DNA from 3 places in the Novosphingobium soli genome. Region 3 is predicted to be linked to each of the others. Evidence: riboswitches for the same ligand, from Rfam matches in the RefSeq annotation. Region 3 holds a riboswitch; each other region holds the start of a gene.
The links. A riboswitch is a leader RNA that binds a small molecule or an ion and turns the genes downstream of it on or off. The one in region 3 is predicted to bind cobalamin.

Region 1 (5,717 bases), on a different contig from region 3:
CTTGGCCGCATCGCGCAAGAGTTCGACGGTTGGTCGCCGACGCTGACCGCGTTTATTCGCGACAGCTGCATCAATCCCGTTCCCCGTCCAATCTTCGCACTTCCGGTCGGCATGTCGTGGCCTCGCGTGCCAGGTGTGACCCTGATCGGGGATGCCGCCCATCTCATGTCGCCATTCGCCGGCGAGGGCGCCAACCTCGCGATGGAAGACGGCGCAAGACTGGCCGAGGCGATCCTCCGGTGTCCCAACAACGTGGAGGCGGCACTAGCTGCCTATGAGCACGACCTGTTTCCGCGAGCGGAAGCGGTCGCGATGGCGTCGGCCGACAATCTCGCGCGCTTTTTCGGCGAAGACGCGCCGCACAGCGTGATTGGTCTCTTTGAGGGGCGAGCATAATCATGCAGTTTAGCGGCCATCTCCAAGCATCGCTGACATTGCCGCCCGCCGCCGGGTCGCTGGCCGGCCGACGGATTCACGGCGGTTTTCGTCAAAATCTGATGCTCGTTTTGAGTTGGCCGAGACGGCTTGATCTGGTCGCAAGCCCACAGAGCCATTCGCCCGCGAACTCGCCCGCAATCGTTCTGAAGGTGGCCAAGGTGGCCATGGGTAGATCGAAAATATGGTTCGCTACCTTGGAATGGAAGGAGAGGATGCTCTCGCCCTCGCGGGGAATAAGGAGATCTGAACCCGATGGCGCCCAATTTCGGTGGTGAGCCGGACTTGCGCGTCTGGGACAATCCTGCTGTTCAGAAGCGACCGGTCGAAAAATGGCTTTAGACAGAAACCGCCATCAAATGGTTTCCTAGGCGGCGTGGACAAATTGAGACTTCCGGTTTCGCCCCATCCTCCCCCTTTGGGGGAGGGGAACCATGCGAAGCATGGTGGAGGGGCACGAGCGGTTTGCGTGACCTTGATCGGCAGGAGGTTCTGCTGCGGGCCAACGCGATGGCACGCACACCGAGGGTGCCCCTCCACCACCCTGCGGGTGGTCCCCCTCCCCGTTCCGGGGAGGATGGCTACGACGGCTTCCGCCCAATGGAGGACCTTCCAACCGGATAGGAGGTGAGGTAGTCTTGCACCATGTCCAGCGTTGTTTCAGCCAGTCGATCGCGAACGAGCAGCGCCAAGCGGAAAGCGAAGGTCGTTCAGCAAATTTCCCCTGTCGAACGGCAGGCCAGACCCGACAGCGTTGCTTTTGCGCAGCGCGAGGTCGCTAAGGATTTCGCTCTGAGGAAGTACCGCGAGGCAATGGCCTCCAAGCTCAAAGAATAGCGATGCCGCGACATCGCCCCGTTGCGGACGCCTCAAACCACGATATGTCACGTCAATGATCGAACCCGCACCCCGTCGCCGGGGTCGCTCTAGCGATACGTCTAACCTATTCCGTCACGCCGGCGGCACCGTCTTAGCACGTATGCGCGAACAATCGGAAAAGCAGTTGACCACCCCATTTCGGTCATTCCGTCGACACGGAATTTGTCCACGCGGCCTAGTCCCTGCCGGCCTATTGAAGCGTCGTTCGGCACTTGTCGCCAGCAGGATGTCGTTGTATCGCACGTGGCGTCGGGTGCCATGGTGCCTGACATAGATCGCGCCGGTGTCCCGGAAGGGACTTAATAGGGAACGCGGTGCGGACGGCGAGAGTCATCCCAATCCGAGGCTGTCCCTGCAACTGTAAGCGGTGAGCGAGATGCACATGTGCGGACGGGAAAAGTCCCGGTTCGCCAGCCACTGGGCCGGACGCTAAGTCCTGCGAGGCCTGGGAAGGCCGTGCATCAAGCGACGACCCGCGAGCCAGGAGACCTGCCGGCGCTAGGTCGCTCTTGCTTTGGTCCAGGGGATGGTCAGGGCACGGTAACTCTCCGTCTGAGCGACGAACCTGTGCGGTTGGGGCCGCAGGGGTCTGCGTTGGTGGGCGACATGCGCCCGTCTGCCGGCGCTGGCCCGCCGTTCGTTCGCCTGATGCCTGCCGGATGCGGCAGGTTGACGGCCGAGTGCCGGTCTGCCCCGCTGCCAAATGCTTGGGCGCGGGGGGAATGATAATGATGATGAAATTTGTGGCTCATGCTTCTGTGTTGGCTCTGGCAGCGACGGCAGCGCCTGTCTTGGCGCAATCCAATCCGACCCAGCCCACGACCGACGCGAAGGGCGACACCATCGTCGTCACCGCATCGCGTTCGGGTGATGCCGTGCCGATCAACCAGCTTGGTGCTTCGGTCACGGTGCTCGATGCGCAGGCACTGGAAACACGCCAGACCCGGATCGTGTCGGACATCCTGCGGGACGTACCGGGCGTTGCGGTCAGCCGGACCGGCGCGATCGGCGGCCTGACGCAGATTCGTATTCGTGGATCGGAGGGCAATCATGTCCTCGTCCTGATCGACGGGATCAAGGCCTCTGATCCGTATAATGGCGAATATGATTTCGGTACGCTGATCGCCGATGATGCCGCCAAGGTCGAAGTGCTGCGCGGCCAGCAATCCTCGCTCTATGGGTCGGACGCAATTGGCGGCGTGATCCAGTATATCACGCTGACCGGGGCAGAAGCCCCGGGCTTTTCCGCAAGGGCGGAAGGCGGGTCTTTCGGGACGTATACAGGAAGTGCCCGCGCTGCTGGCGTGACTGGCACGCTCGATTATGCCGTGTCCGGCTCTTACTACCACACCGATGGGACACCGACTGCGCGGTTCGGCACGCGCGACGTCGGATCGGACAGCGCCGGCCTTTCGGCCAAGCTGATTTGGTCGCCCACCGACAACTTCACGGTCACCGGCGTCGGCCGGTACAGCTACACAGATGCCGACACCAACAACAGCGAGGACGATCCGACCAGCCCGCTGTTCGGCTACACCGTCGACAGCCCCGGCGTGCACTTCAAGAACGAAGCCTTTTATGGCCTCCTGCGGGCGGAGCTTACGGCGCTTGACGGCCGATGGACCAATGCCATCTCGGCGCAATTGGCCGACACGACGCGCAAAGGCTACAACGCAGAGGGTTTCGATTACGGCGACAAGGGCCAGCGCTACAAGGGTAGCTTCGAGTCCAGCCTGCGGTTCGGAACCGAGACGGTCGTCCACCGCCTCACCGCTGCCGTAGACGTCGAGCGCGAGGAGTTCCAGAACACGACGCCGTCTGCCTTCGCCTTCCAAGGCAAGCGGCATACCGACAATGTCGGCATCGTCGGTCAGTACGAGTTGCTCATGAACGACGCCCTTTCGCTCGGCGCGTCGATCCGCCGGGACGAGAATGACCGGTTCGACGATGTCACCACCTGGCGCGCGCAGGGCAGCTACAGCTTCGCAACGGGCACCCGCATCCGCGGCGCTTATGGCACGGGCGTGAAGAACCCCGGTTACTTCGAACTCTATGGCTATGCGGACGGTCGCTACATCGGCAACCCGAACCTGAAGCCGGAAAAGTCGGAAGGCTGGGAGGCCGGCATCGAGCAGAGCTTTGGCGGCAATCTGGCGACGATCGGGGCCACGTATTTCGACAGCAGGTTGAAGGACGAAATCTACACCACCTATCCCGCGCCGGATTTCGTTGCGACACCGTCCAATCGCTCCACGCGGTCCAAGCAGCATGGTGTCGAAGTCTTCGTCAGCGCCCGGCCGATCCCGCAGATCCGGCTCGACGCGACCTATACCTGGCTCAAGGCTCGGGAGAACGGCACGGAGGAAGTACGTCGCCCGAAACATGTCGCCAGTTTCAACGCGACCGTCTTCAGTGAAGACGAACGGTTCTCGGGCACGCTGACCATGCGCTATAACGGCCGTCAGAGCGACGTGGCCTATACCGACCCCAGCTACGTTCCGGTGCGTGTCTCGCTGAAGGACTATGTGCTGGTGAACTTCAGCGCCGAATACAAGATCAGCGAAGGCATCGCCCTGTTTGGCCGGATCGAAAATCTGCTGAACGAAGACTATGAGGAAGTGTTCAGCTTCGCCACGCCCGGCCGGGCTGGCTATGGCGGCGTACGCGTCCGCTTCTGATGCGGGCCGCGGCACTTCTAGCGGCGCTCCTGCTATCCGCGCTGCCGATTCCGGTCGGCAGCGCGGAGGGACAGGGCCGACCGGCCAAACCCGTGCGGGTCATGTCGATGAACCAGTGCGTGGACCAGCTGGTCCTTGCCCTGCTTCCGCCTGAGCGGATCGCGTCGGTCACATGGCTGTCACGTGACCCGGATGGTTCGCTGATGCATAGGGAGGCGATGCGGGTCGGCGTCAATCATGGCCTGTCCGAGGAAGTCGTGCGGCAGAAGCCGGACCTCGTGGTCGCGGGCAGTTTCACCACGCCCGCCACTCGTTCGCTGCTGAAACGCATGGGATACCCGATGATCGAGGTCGATCATGCCGAGAGCTTCGACGACATAAGGCGCATCACCCGGCAGGTCGCTCGGGCCGTGGGAGAGGAAGCGAAGGGCGAGGCGCGGATCGCCCGGATGGACCTGCAGCTTGCCCACCTCGCCCGCGATCCCGGGCCGCGCCTGCGCATCGCCGCCTGGGACGGCGCCGGTTTCAACGCCAGCGATGGCTCGCTCTACAACGCGGTGCTTGAAGCGGCGGGCGCGGTCAACGTTGCCAACAGACCGCCGGCGACCAGCTATGGACGTCCGGATGTGGAAGTGCTGCTGGCAACCGCGCCAGCCCTGTTGGTGAAGGGCGCTGGGCTCGGCCGCAAGCCCGGGCTGCGCGACAATACCGAGCGGCATCCATTGGTACGCCGCTTTTGGGACGGCGCGCGCACGCTGACGATCCGGCAGGCCTATTATCAGTGCGGCACACCAATGGTCGGTGACGCCGCAATGGCCTTGCGCACCGAACTGCGGAACGCCGCAGCGCGGGTGAAGACGCCTTTGCCCTTCGCACCCGCGAGATCGTTATGAACCGCTGGCTCACGCCCGTCCTGACGCTGCTGCTTGTCGGAGCCGCATTGCTCTCGATTCTTGCCGGTACGGTGTGGCTGACGCCGGGGCAGGCGTCGAACGCGCTGTTTTCCGCGACGCCCGATCTGCCCGGCTTGATCGTGCGGGAGATTCGCCTGCCACGTATCATCCTTGCAATGGCAATCGGTGCGAGCCTGGGCTTGTCCGGCGCTACGCTTCAGGGGCTGCTGCGCAATCCGCTCGCCGAACCGGGGCTGCTGGGCGTGACGTCGGGGGCCTCATTGGGTGCGGTCATCGCCATCTATTTCGGATTTGCCTCCAGCTTCGGTTTGGCGACTCCGCTGTTCGCGCTAACGGGTGCTTTCGTAACGGCGGGCATCGCGCTCATGCTCGCGCGGAGCGGCGGTACCTTGGCCCTGATCCTGACCGGCGTTGCGATCAGCAGCATCACCATGGCGCTGGTCATGCTGGCTCTCAACCTCGCCCCCAATCCCTATGCCGCCTATGAGATCATGACCTGGCTGATGGGATCGCTCAGCGATCGTAGCTGGGACCACGTCACGCTCGCCCTGCCGTTCGTGGTGCCTGGTCTTCTCATGCTGCTGCTCACCGGGCGGGCGCTCGATGCGCTGACGCTCGGCGATGTTCAGGCCGAAAGTCTGGGCATCCCGGTTGCTCGCATTCGTCTGCTGGCGCTCGCGGGGACGGCACTCAGCGTCGGGGCGGCGACGTCGATCGCTGGATCGATCGGCTTCGTCGGCCTGATCGCGCCCCATCTGGTCCGCCCGCTCGTCGGCCATCAACCGGGCCGGGTGCTGCTGCCGGCGATGCT
Region 2 (5,717 bases), on a different contig from region 3:
CAGAAGCGACTCCTCATTCCCAGGTAGACGGTCCGGCCCAGCGTCGAATAGCCGCTGACCGTCTCGTAGTCCTCATCGGCCAGGTTCTCCACCCGGCCCTGCACGATCAGCCCTTCGGCGACTTGCCACTGCGCGCGCAGGTCCACCAGCCAGTAGTCGTCCAGCTTGGCGGTTCCCGTCGCGGCGTTGTAGCTCTCCCCCGCGTACCGCGCGGCGATGCTGGCGCGCAGCCCCTGCGGCAGCGCCACGCCGGCCTCCGCGTTGGCGAGGTGGCGCGGCACCCGCTGGAGCTGGCGGCCCAGCGTGCTGCTGCCGGGGGTGCGGTCCTCCGCCTCGATCCAGCTGTAGTTGCCGTTGGCGAAGAACGCGCCCCAGCGCCCCTCGGCCGACAGCTCGAGCCCGTGCGCCTCGGCGCGGCGGACGTTGGCGTAGTAGCCGAAGCGGGTGGTCTGGGTACCCGGGACGTAGCAATCGGCGGGCAGCGCGCCGCTGGTGGGGCAGTAGGCGAAGTCGATCAGGTTGTCGGTGTCGCGCTGGAACCAGGTGGCGGAGAGACGCAGCGCCTCGCCGAAGCGGCGCTCGGCGCCCACCTGCCACCCCTTCGCCCGCTCCGGCGCGAGGCCGGCGGCGCCGTAGTCGCTGAACATCTGGTAGAGCGAGGGGGCCTTGTAGCCCTCGTCGTAGCTGGCGCGCAGGACGCTGGCGCCGCCGTCCGGGGTATAGACGGCGCCCGCGCTCACCACGGTGTTGCCGCCGAAGCGCGACTGGTGGTCGTAGCGTGCGCCGGCGTCGAGGGTCAGCCCGCGCAAGGGCGTCGCGCGCAGCTGGCCGTAGACGCTGTCGGTGTCGACCGATTGCGGCGTCAGGACGTAGGGCGTCGTGCTGTTGGCGGGGGAGGCGGTGGTCATCCGCTGTTCCTCGCGCTCCAGGCCGAACACCGCGTCCACCGCACCCGAGATGGCGTACGTGCCCTGGTACTCGTAGCGGCGCACGCGGCCGTGGGCGTCGAAGGTGACCTGCCGGATGGAGCGCGCCGGATCGAAGTTGGCGCGGTCGGTCTCGTTCTGCAGCACGGCCACGCGGTTGGTCAGGCGGCCACCGAGCAGGGCGAAGTTGAGCCCGGCATAGCCCGTCCATTCCTCGGTGGTGCCATAGGCCCGCGTGTCTCCGCTGGTGCCGTCGAAGTCGTTACGCGAATCGGACCAGTAGCCGCGCAGGTCGAGGCTGACGCCGGGCGCCAGGCGCAGCGTCGCCGTGCCGCTGGCGGCGCTGCGGGCGTAGCCGTCGTCCTCCTGCCCGTTGGAGCGCGCCGAGATGCCGTCGGTGACGAAGCGCGAGCCGGACAGCCGCCAGTCGAGCGCCTGCGAGCTGCCGCCCAGCCCCGCGCGGGCGGAGACGGTGTCGTGGGTTCCCGCCTCCACCGCCAGGCTCCCCTCCAGCGGCGCGACGGGGCGGCGGGTGCGCACGTTGACCACGCCGCCGATGGCGTCGCTGCCCCACAGGATCGACTGCGGCCCGCGCAGGATCTCGATGCGGTCGATGTCGTCGAGCAGGAGGTTGGAGAAGCCGTAGCCGGCCGCGGTGGAAGAGGGATCGGACAGGCGCATGCCGTCGATCACCATGACGCTCTGCCCGGCGTCGGCGCCGCGGATGCGCAGCGAGGTGGTGGTGCCGTAGCCGCCGTTGCGCGACAGGCTTATACCGGGCGTGCGCAGCAGCGCATCGGTGACGGCGATCGGCTGGATCGCGACGAGCGCGGGCTCGTCGAGCACGGTCACGGTGGCGGAGACCCGCTCGGAGGCGACCGGCGTGCGCAGCGAGGTGACGACGATGCGCTCGCCCGCGTCTTCCTCGCCTGCAGGACTGGAGGTAGGTGCGGGGGCCTGCGCGAAGGCAGGAGTGGCGGCGAGCGCGAGGCTCGCGGTGGCGATGGTCAGGTGTCTTGGCATTCGTAGTCCCTCCTGCAAGCGGCAATGCCCCGTAGCCCGGCGTCGTGCGGAGAAGGACAGGCGCGAAGCCGCGGTCCTTCCGCGCGGCGCAGCGCCGGCGAAGCTATGGCTGTCGTTGCGCGAGGATGTCCCCCCGTCCGGCCGGCACACCCTGTCCGGTCGAAGAACGACTGCGGCAGGCAGGTCTCCTGGCTCGCGGGTCGTTGCCGGTCCGGCCGCCTTCTCAGGGTCCGAAGCCCCAATGGCGAAATGGCCGGATGGCTCGCCGCTTACAGTTGCAGGGGCAGCCCGGGTCTTTCACCCGAGTTCCCTTTTGATCCCGCGAGGGAACCTGTCGCGGGCCGGCAACTATCGTGCGGAGCCGTGCTGCGCAAGGCCCCGATGCTTGCGCGCCGCGCGGAAGTGGCTTAAGCCGTTCATGCAACGGATGCCCGAGAGGGCATGATCGGTGGGGTCGACGCAAGTCGGGCCAGAACCCGGCCGTTGCTCCCGCCATCGCCAATCGGCCGGGCATCGCCGCGATGCTGTCCGGACTCGCCGGATCGCTGCGCGCGGCCCGCCTTGATCGTGTCGCCCGCCGCCTGTCGCCCGCCGTCCTTGCCCGGAGTGAAGCCATGGTCCGCCCCGACTATCCCGTCCGCCTCCAGGCCTGCGTCTTCGCGGTGCTGGCCGTGGTCATGCTGGCGACGCGGACGACAGCGGCCACCCACGTCCTGCACCTGCCCGAGACGAGCCTCGCCAGCTTCTTCGTGCTCGGCTACTTCGTCCGGCGGCTGGCCGGCTTCGCCACGCTGTTCGCATTGGCCTTCGCAATCGACGTGGCGGTGGTCGGAGCGAAGGGCTGGATGAGCTTCTGCCTCACGCCCGCTTATGGGATGCTGTTCCCCGCCTACGCGATGATGTGGGTGGCCGGGCGGATCGGGGCGGCCCGGCTGGAGGAGAGCGCAACCGACCTGATGCCGGCGCTGGTCCTGCTGACCGGCGCGACGCTGTCGTCGCAGATCCTGTCCAGCGGCGGCTTCTATTTCCTGAGCGGGCGTTTTCCCGACGCGAGCGTCGCGGGCTTCCTGCCCCGCCTCATGACCTACTTCCCCTACGTGCTGGTCGCCACGCTGGGGTGGACGGGCGTGGCGGCGATCGCCTGGGGCATGGTCCTGGGCTTTCACCCGAGCCTGCGCAAGCGGCCGGTCCGGTGAGCGCGGGCCCGGCAATCGCGCCCCCGGCAGTCGCCCGGTGTCCGGCGCTGATGGTCTCGGCGCCCGCCTCCGGGCAGGGCAAGACGCTGGTGACGGCGGCGCTGGCGCGGCGGCATCGCGCCGCCGGCCGCCGCGTGCGCGTGTTCAAGTGCGGGCCCGACTTCCTCGACCCGATGGTGCTGGAAGTCGCCAGCGGCGCGCCCGTCCACCAGCTCGATCTCTTCATGTGCGGCGAGGACGCGTGCCGGGCGCTGCTGCACGAGGCGGCCGTGGAAGCCGACCTGATCCTGGTGGAAGGGGTGATGGGCCTGTTCGACGGCGATCCCAGCGCGGCCGACCTGGCCGAGCGCTTCGGCCTGCCGGTGCTGGCGGTGCTCGACGGCTCGGCCATGGCGCAGACCTTCGGCGCCCTCGTCCACGGCCTTGCCAGCTATCGGCCGGGCCTGCACCTGCACGGCGCCATCGCCAACCGGGTCGGCACCGAGCGCCACGCCACGCTGCTCGCGGGCAGCCTTCCGCCCGGGGTGGCGTGGCTGGGGGCGCTGCCTCGCCACCCGGACGTGGTGCTGCCGGAACGCCACCTCGGCCTCGTCCAGGCAGGCGAAGTGCCCGACCTGGACGCGCGGCTGGACCGTGCCGCGTCGCTCCTGCCGGCGGACTGCCTGACGCTGCCGCCGGAGGTCGCCTTCTCCCCGGGGCGGGACGGCGCGCCCGCCGGCGGGCTGGAAGGCCGGCGTATCGCCATTGCGCGGGACGAGGCCTTCGCCTTCGTCTACCCGGCGAACCTGCGCTGGCTGCAGCGTTCGGGCGCGCGCCTTGCGTTCTTCTCGCCCCTGCACGATGCGCGGCTGCCGGATTGCGATGCGCTGTGGCTCCCGGGCGGCTATCCCGAGCTGCACCTGGAAGCGCTGGCGGGCAACGCGACGATGCTCGCCGCGATTCGCGCCCACCACGCGGCCGGCAAGCCGATCCTGGCCGAATGCGGGGGCCTACTCTACGCCTGCTCCACGCTCGACGATGGACGCGGCCGGCGCGCGGAGATGCTGGGCATCCTGCAGGGGACGGCGACGATGCAGCCGCGGCTGGCGGCACTCGGAATGCAGGAGATCGCGCTGGAGGGCGGCGCGCTGCGCGGTCATACCTTCCACTACTCGCGGCTCGCCACGCAAGTGGCTCCCGCCGCGCAGGCGGTCACGCCCGACGGCAGGCCCGGCGAAGCGCTCTACCGGGAGGGCTCGCTCACGGCGAGCTACATGCATTTCTACTTCCCTTCCGCGCCCCGGGCCGCGGAGCGGCTGTTCGGAGTCCGGCCCGCCTGATCAGGCCTCCACCAGGCTCGCGGTACCAGCGGGCAGGGCGGGAGGCGGGGTGCCGCTCTCGGCCAGGTCGGTGATCCCCGGTTCGGGAACGCGAAACACCTTGGCCCGCGCGGCACGGCGGCCCAGGTTCTCGCTGGACGACAGGCTGATGAGCCAGGGGGAGGCGAACAGGCCGGCGATGATGGGCAGCAGCCACAAGGCGGTCATGGTGTCGAGGAACACCGTCGAGGCCAGCGCCGCGCCGAGCAGCAGGTGCTCGCGCAAGTCCGGCAGGACCTCGCGGACGGTGATGCGGCGGGCGTCGCGCGTCTGCGTGTTCCATCCCGCCGAGATACCGAGCAGCAGCCCCAGCAGCGCCTTGGTCTGCGTCACCATGGTGATCGGCGCCAGCAACATGCTGAGCACGATCTCGACCGCCACCGAGCGCAGGATCGCGCCGGTGCCGCCGAAGCTCGCGCGGCGGGCACGATCGGCGAGCATCCAGGTCGTGCCCATCACCTTGGGACCGAACAGCAGGACGACGGTCAGCGCCAGCACGCTCGGCGGCGCCAGCGTGACGAAGCCGCCGGTGTCGCGCGTCGCGACCTGGCCGATCATGGTCAGGATCAGCAGCAGCCAGCCTGGCGAGGTCAGGTAGGCGGAAGCGCCGATCAGCAGGTGCAGGCGGCTGGCCCAGTGCAGCCCCGAGGCTCCGAGCAGCTGCAGGTGCTGCAGATTGCCCTGCATCCAGCGCCGGTCGCGGATGGCGAGGTCGACGATGGTAGGCGGGAATTCCTCGTAGCTGCCGCCGATCATCACCATGTGGACGGCCCAGCCGCGCCGGCGCAGCAACGCCGATTCGAGCATGTCGTGGCTGAGGATGTGGCCGCCGAAGGGCGGCTTGCCGGGCAGCTCGGGCAGGCCGCAGGATTCGGCGAAGGCGCGCGTGCGCACGATCGCGTTGTGGCCCCAGAAGTTCGCCTCCGCGCCGGACCACCACAGCAGCCCGGCCGAGGCGATCGGTCCGTAGGCCTCGCTGGCGAACTGCATCCAGCGCTGGAACAGCGTGCGCGCGTTGGTGATCATCGGCACCGTCTGCAGCAGGCCGATGGAGGGACGCTCCTCCATGATCGAGGCCATGCCAACGATGGTCTCGCCGCTCATCATCGAATCGGCGTCCAGCACCAGCATGGTCTCGTAGGCGGCGCCGAAGCGGCGGACCCAGTCGGCGATGTTGCCGGGCTTGCGCGCGATGTTCTGCTCGCGGCGGCGAT
Region 3 (5,717 bases):
CGAGGTCTCGATGATGATGTGGTCCGGCGGGCTCGGCCGGTCGAGCAGCTTCTCCATGGTCGGCAGGAAGTCGTCCGCCACGGTGCAGCAGATGCAGCCGTTCGCCAGTTCGAGGATGTCCTCCTCGGGGCAGGCGGCGTCGTTGCAGCCTTTCACCAGTTCGCCGTCGACGCCGACGTCGCCGAACTCGTTGATGACCAGTGCCAGCCGGCGGCCGCGGGCATTCTGCAGCAGATGCCGGATGAGCGTGGTCTTGCCCGCGCCGAGGAAGCCGGTGATGACGGTGGTGGGTACTTTGCTCAAGGTCATGCTCTCCCGCGCCGGCGACTTCGGTGGGCGGGGCGTACCGGCGGCGCGGCGACGCGTCCGACGGCCCGGTGCGCCTGCGGACGGGCAGGCGCGAACACGCCCGCCACACGGCACCGATGCGGCCCTGCGCCGCGATACGAATGTCGCTCAGACGGACCATACCGTGCCGTGGCCATCCCCTGGACCAAGGCAAGAGCGACCGGACGCCGGCAGGTCTCCTGGCTCGCGGGTCAAGGCACGATGCACGCCTTCCCAGGCCTGCGGGCCCAGTGGCTGGCCTCCCGCTGCCGGGAGAACGTGTGCATCGCGCTCGCCGCTTACAGTTGCAGGGACAGCTGCGGAATCGAATGGTCGCCCATTCCCACCGCCTTCCCGTTTTAAGCCTCTTGCGAGGCACCGGCGCGATCTTCGGACGGCAAGCCGCCCGGCCCGCGTCATAGGGCCTTCGTTCCCCACCCGCAAGCGGCCAGCGCCCGTCGCCAGCGGGCCCGCCGCCGTGAGCCGAGAGCGCCATCGTGCCGGCGCATCGTGGCGCCAGCGATCCGAGGGCTCTTGCACCGCCGGCGCGGCGCGACTAAGCACCCGCGCAGCCGAACGTCCTGCAAGGGCGCTTCGGCCAGATCGCGCCGGTGTCCCGAAAGGGGCTTAATAGGGAACGCGGTGAGGGGGCTCGGCTCCCGAATCCGCGGCTGTCCCTGCAACTGTAAGTGGCGAGCGCGATGCATAAGCCGGCGACCGATGGACGCCGGCAGCCACTGGGCCGGACGCTGCGACATGCGAGGCCTGGGAAGGCCATGCATCGTGTGCTGACCCGCGAGCCAGGAGACCTGCCGGCGTCCGGTCGCTCTTGCCGTGGTCCAGGGGATGGCCGAGGCACGGAAACTCCGTCTGAGCGACGCACGTGCGGCGGGGGCCGCACCGGCTGACGTGCCGGGCGCCGAGGCGTCCGTCCGGTACGTGCGCCGACCGCGCGCAGAGGCCCCACGCCAGGTTTCGCTGACGCCTGCGGGGTATCGAAGATGAATACGCACAAGGTTTCGCCCGCGGCGTTGGCCGTGGTGCTTCTACTCGCCTGCCGGCCGGCGCTGGCGGACGAGGTTCGGGCCGGGGAGGCTCGGGCCGGGGAGGCTGGGGCCGAAGAGGCTGGGGCCGCGTCGGATGGCGCAGCAGACGCGGTCTCGGGGGACACCGGGGACTCGATCGTGGTCACCGGGCAGAGCGTCGAGGAGACGCTGCCGCGCGAGATCGCGCGCTACGGCAGCGACCTGCACGAGGTGAGCGAACAGGAGATCGACGAGCGGGGCGCGGTCGATGTCGCCGCCGCGCTGCAGGCGGTGCCGGGGCTCTACGTCATGCCGCGCAGCGGCCCCTTCAGCTACGTGGACCTGTCGCTGCAGGGGTCGCGCACGCAGGACGTCCTCTGGACCGTGGACGGCATCCGCATCAACAACCGCCTCTACGGCTCCACCTCGCCCAACGACACCCTGCCGGCCAGTATGGTCGAGCGCATCGAGGTGCTCAAGGGCGGGGAGAGCCTGTTCTACGGCACCCAGGCCGCCGCGGGCGTCATCAACGTGGTGACCCGCTCGTTCGCAGACACCTTCGGCGGGCAGGTGAACGCGCAGGTGGACAGCCGCGCGGGCACCAACGTCGACGGCTGGGTACGCGGCAGCGCCGGGCGGCACCGCTTCGTCGCCTGGGCCTCGCACAACCGCTCGGAGGGCTACCGCCCCTACAGCCATCTCGAACCGAGCGCGACCGACCGGCGCTACGGCTACGACCTGTGGTCCGTAGGCGGCAAGTACCAGTTCGACTTCGGGTCCGACCTGCTCCTCAACGCCCAGTACCAGCACACCGAGGCGGATCTCGACAACCTCTCGCCCACCCGCATCCGCGAGAGCCGCAACGATCGCAACGAGGAGATCGCCAGCCTCCGCCTCGACTACGTCGGCAGCGAGGCCGTGCAGTTTTTCCTCAAGGGCTACTACCACGACTGGAGCACCGCCTACGTCCAGATCCGCAACGACCTGGCCGGCGGTCCGCCGATCGTCGTCTACCCCGAGGGAACCTTTTGGGGGTACAAGGACTTCGGCGGCAGCGCGGTGGTCAAGCTGCGGCCGCATCGCGGGCTGGAGTACCTGCTCGGCTACGACTACCAGAACTTCAAGGGTCGCGACGACGTCCTGCTGATCGGCAAGACTAAGGAGCGCGTCCACGCCGGCATCGCCCAAGTGCGCACCACCGACGAGATCTCCGACCGCGCACGGCTGGCGGCAGGGCTGCGCTACAACGACGGCAGCGGGTCGAAGAAGACCGTGTGGAACGTCTCAGGCCGGTTCGACGCGAGCGAGGCGCTCTACCTGGAGGCCAACGGCGGCACCTCGTTCCTGCTGCCCAGCGCCTCCCAGCTCTACCAGATCGACCCCTGCTGCGAGCGGGGCAATCCGAACCTGCGACCCGAGGAGAGCCTGGGGTTCAATCTCAGCGTCGGCGGCACGCTGGCGGGGCGGGTCACCTGGCAGCTCACCGGCTTCGCGCGGCGCATCGATAACCTGATCGACATCAGCTACACCGATCCGGACTACCCCGACGGCATCTACGTCAACGTCGACCAGCGGGTGAAGGTGCGCGGCGCCGAACTGCAGCTGGGCGCGACGATCGCCGATGCCTGGGAGCTGGGTGCCAGCTACACCTACACCCGCTCGCGCGATACCGGGGCGGACGTGCAGCGCGACCGCACCCCGAAGCAGCTCGCGCGCGGGTCGGTGGCCTTCCGCCCGGCCGACGTTCCCTTCAGCGCCAATGTCGCGGTCAGCTGGGTCGGGGACACCTGGCGCACCGTGTCCGGCTTCGGCCGGCGCAACTACGGCGACTACGTCCTCGTCGATGCGGGCTTCCAGATCTATCCGGACGGCGCCGCCCGGCGCCACCGGTTCAGCGTCAACCTGGAGAACATCTTCGACAAGGACTATGCCACCGGCCTCGGCTCGGCCCTGCGCGACGATGGCAGCGGCCGCTTCCTCTACGCCACGCGCGGGGTGCCTCGGACGCTGCGCGTCAGCTACGGCGTGTCGTTCTGAGAGGCGGCGCGATGATCCTGCGCTCCCTGCTCGTCCTCCATCGCTGGCTGGGCATCGTGGTCGGCCTGGTCATGACGGTATGGTGCCTGTCGGGCTTCGTCATGATGTACTCGCCCTATCCGCGCCTCTCGCCCGAGGCGCAGTTGCGCGGGCTTGCGCCGCTGCATCTGGCGGGGCCGACGCAGTGGGCGCGGGTGGACCTGCCCGCGGACACGCCGCTGTCGTCCGCGACGGTGGAGATGAGCGGGAGCCGGGCCGTGCTGCGGCTGACCCCCGCGCGCGATCCCGGGCGGCCGATCGCGCAGATGCGGGCGGCGCCGCTCGGCATTGACCTGGCGACGGGGCGGGCGCTCGCGCCCACCTCGCAGGCGGAAGCGCTCGCGATCGGGCGCAGCTTCGGGCGGCAGCTCGGGATCCAAGGGGCGCCCTTGCGGGCCAGCGCGGTGACCATCGATCAGTGGACGGTGCAGACCGCCCGCCGGCACCAGCCGCTCTGGCGCGTCGACTACGAAGGCGGCGACACCGCCTACGTCGCCGGTTCGGGGGAGGTGGTGCAGCACACCACCCGCGCCGAGCGGTTCTGGGGCTGGCTGGGGGCGGTGCCGCACTGGCTCTACCCCACCCTGCTGCGGCAGGACGGGGCGCTGTGGTCGCAGGTGGTGATCTGGGTGTCGCTGGCGGGGTGTTTCCTCGTCATCACCGGGCTGTGGGTGGGCCTCTCCCGGCTGCGGCGGGATCGCGCGGGCCGAGTGGGCTCGCCCTATCGCGGCCTCTGGTGGTGGCACCACATGAGCGGGCTGGTGTTCGGGGTGCTGGCGCTGACCTGGGTGGCGAGCGGGCTGTTCTCGATGAACCCGTTCGGCTTCCTCGACAGCATGGCCGGGCTGGCCGAGCGCGAGCGGCTGGCCGGGCCGCTTCGCTGGGGCGAGCTGCGCGGCGCGCTGGCGCGGGCCGAGATTCCCCCCGGCACCGTGCGGATCGAGGCGGCCCCGCTCGGCGGCCGGACCTACCTCGCGCGCGTCGACGCCGCGGGGACCCGCACGCGCCTCGACGCGCAAGGCCGCCGCGCACCGCTGCAGCGCGCGGAACTCCTCGGCGCGCTGGCGGCCGGGCCGCGCCTGGCCTCGCTCGACCTGATGACGCGCGAGGACGCCTACTACTACGCCCACAAGACCCCCGCGCCGCTGCCGGTGTGGCGCGCGGTGCTGGCGGACGGGCAGGCGACGCGGCTCTACCTCGATCCCGCGACGGGGCGGCTGATCCGCGCCTACGACGCCAATCGCCGGGCCGAGCGCTGGCTGCGCAACGGGCTCCACAGCCTCGACCTGCCGGGCCTGCGCACCCGTCCGCTGTGGGACCTCGTGGTGCTTCCGCTGCTCGCCATGGTCACGCTGGTCTGTGCCACCGGAACCTGGATGGGCGTCCACAAGCTGCGCCGCGACGGGCGCCGCATCCGCAATCGCCGCCGACGGCGCCGCCACCAAGACCGCGCTCCGGCGCCTACCGAGGGACTCCCCGCATGACCGCTGCCGAACCCGGCCTGCGCCGCCGCATCGTCGTCCTGTTCTGCGCGCTGGCGCTCGCCAACCTGCTCGCCTGGGCCTGGGCGTTCACCGCGTTTCAGGCGAACACGGTGATGCTGGGCACCGCGCTGCTCGCGTGGAGCCTGGGCCTGCGCCACGCGGTGGACGCCGACCACATCGCGGCGATCGACAACGTGACCCGCAAGCTGATGCAGGACGGGCAGCGGCCGGTGACGGTGGGCCTGTGGTTCGCGCTCGGCCATTCCGCCATCGTCCTGATCGCCGCCACCACCATCGCGCTGGCGGCGAGCACCCTGGCGGACTTCGAGAGCATCGGCGAGACCGGCGGCGTGGTGGCGACGATCGTCTCGGCCGGATTCCTGTTCGCCATCGCGATCATGAACCTGGCGATCCTGCGCGGCGTCTGGGCGCGCTTCCAGCAGGTCCGGCGCGGCGCCCCCGCGCAGGAGGAGGACCTCGACATGCTGCTGGCCGGCGGCGGACTGGTGTCGCGCGTGCTGCGCCCGCTGTTCCGGCTGGTGAGCCGCAGCTGGCACATGGCGCCGCTCGGCTTCCTGTTCGGCCTCGGCTTCGACACCGCGACCGAGGTCGCGATCCTCGGCCTTTCGGGCGCCCATGCCGCGGACGGCGTCTCGCTGGGCACGCTGCTGGTGTTCCCGGTGCTGTTCGCCGCGGGCATGGCGCTGGTCGACACCGCCGACGGCGTCATCATGCTGGGCGCCTACGAGTGGGCCTTCGTCAAGCCGATCCGCAAGCTCTACTATAACGTCACGATCACCGCGAT

Region 1: another riboswitch for cobalamin. It lies ahead of ACFFJC_RS14725 (TonB-dependent receptor plug domain-containing protein); the one in region 3 lies ahead of ACFFJC_RS15795 (TonB-dependent receptor plug domain-containing protein).
Region 2: another riboswitch for cobalamin. It lies ahead of ACFFJC_RS18865 (TonB-dependent receptor plug domain-containing protein); the one in region 3 lies ahead of ACFFJC_RS15795 (TonB-dependent receptor plug domain-containing protein).

Annotation. Positions count from the first base shown of each region.
Region 1 is NZ_JBHLWK010000018.1:760-6,476, forward strand. It holds gene ACFFJC_RS14715 (FAD-dependent oxidoreductase) at 1-396, shown strand, start outside; gene ACFFJC_RS14720 (hypothetical protein) at 1,081-1,272, shown strand; cobalamin riboswitch at 1,579-1,825, shown strand; gene ACFFJC_RS14725 (TonB-dependent receptor plug domain-containing protein) at 2,043-3,992, shown strand; gene ACFFJC_RS14730 (ABC transporter substrate-binding protein) at 4,094-4,885, shown strand; gene ACFFJC_RS14735 (FecCD family ABC transporter permease) at 4,882-5,717, shown strand, end outside.
Region 2 is NZ_JBHLWK010000025.1:116,760-122,476, forward strand. It holds gene ACFFJC_RS18865 (TonB-dependent receptor plug domain-containing protein) at 1-1,949, opposite strand, end outside; cobalamin riboswitch at 2,111-2,299, opposite strand; gene ACFFJC_RS18870 (hypothetical protein) at 2,471-3,145, shown strand; gene ACFFJC_RS18875 (cobyrinic acid a,c-diamide synthase CobB) at 3,196-4,464, shown strand; gene mdoH (glucans biosynthesis glucosyltransferase MdoH) at 4,465-5,717, opposite strand, start outside.
Region 3 is NZ_JBHLWK010000019.1:18,885-24,601, reverse strand. It holds gene cobW (cobalamin biosynthesis protein CobW) at 1-303, opposite strand, end outside; cobalamin riboswitch at 501-725, opposite strand; cobalamin riboswitch at 920-1,158, shown strand; gene ACFFJC_RS15795 (TonB-dependent receptor plug domain-containing protein) at 1,329-3,389, shown strand; gene ACFFJC_RS15790 (PepSY domain-containing protein) at 3,401-4,912, shown strand; gene ACFFJC_RS15785 (HoxN/HupN/NixA family nickel/cobalt transporter) at 4,909-5,717, shown strand, end outside.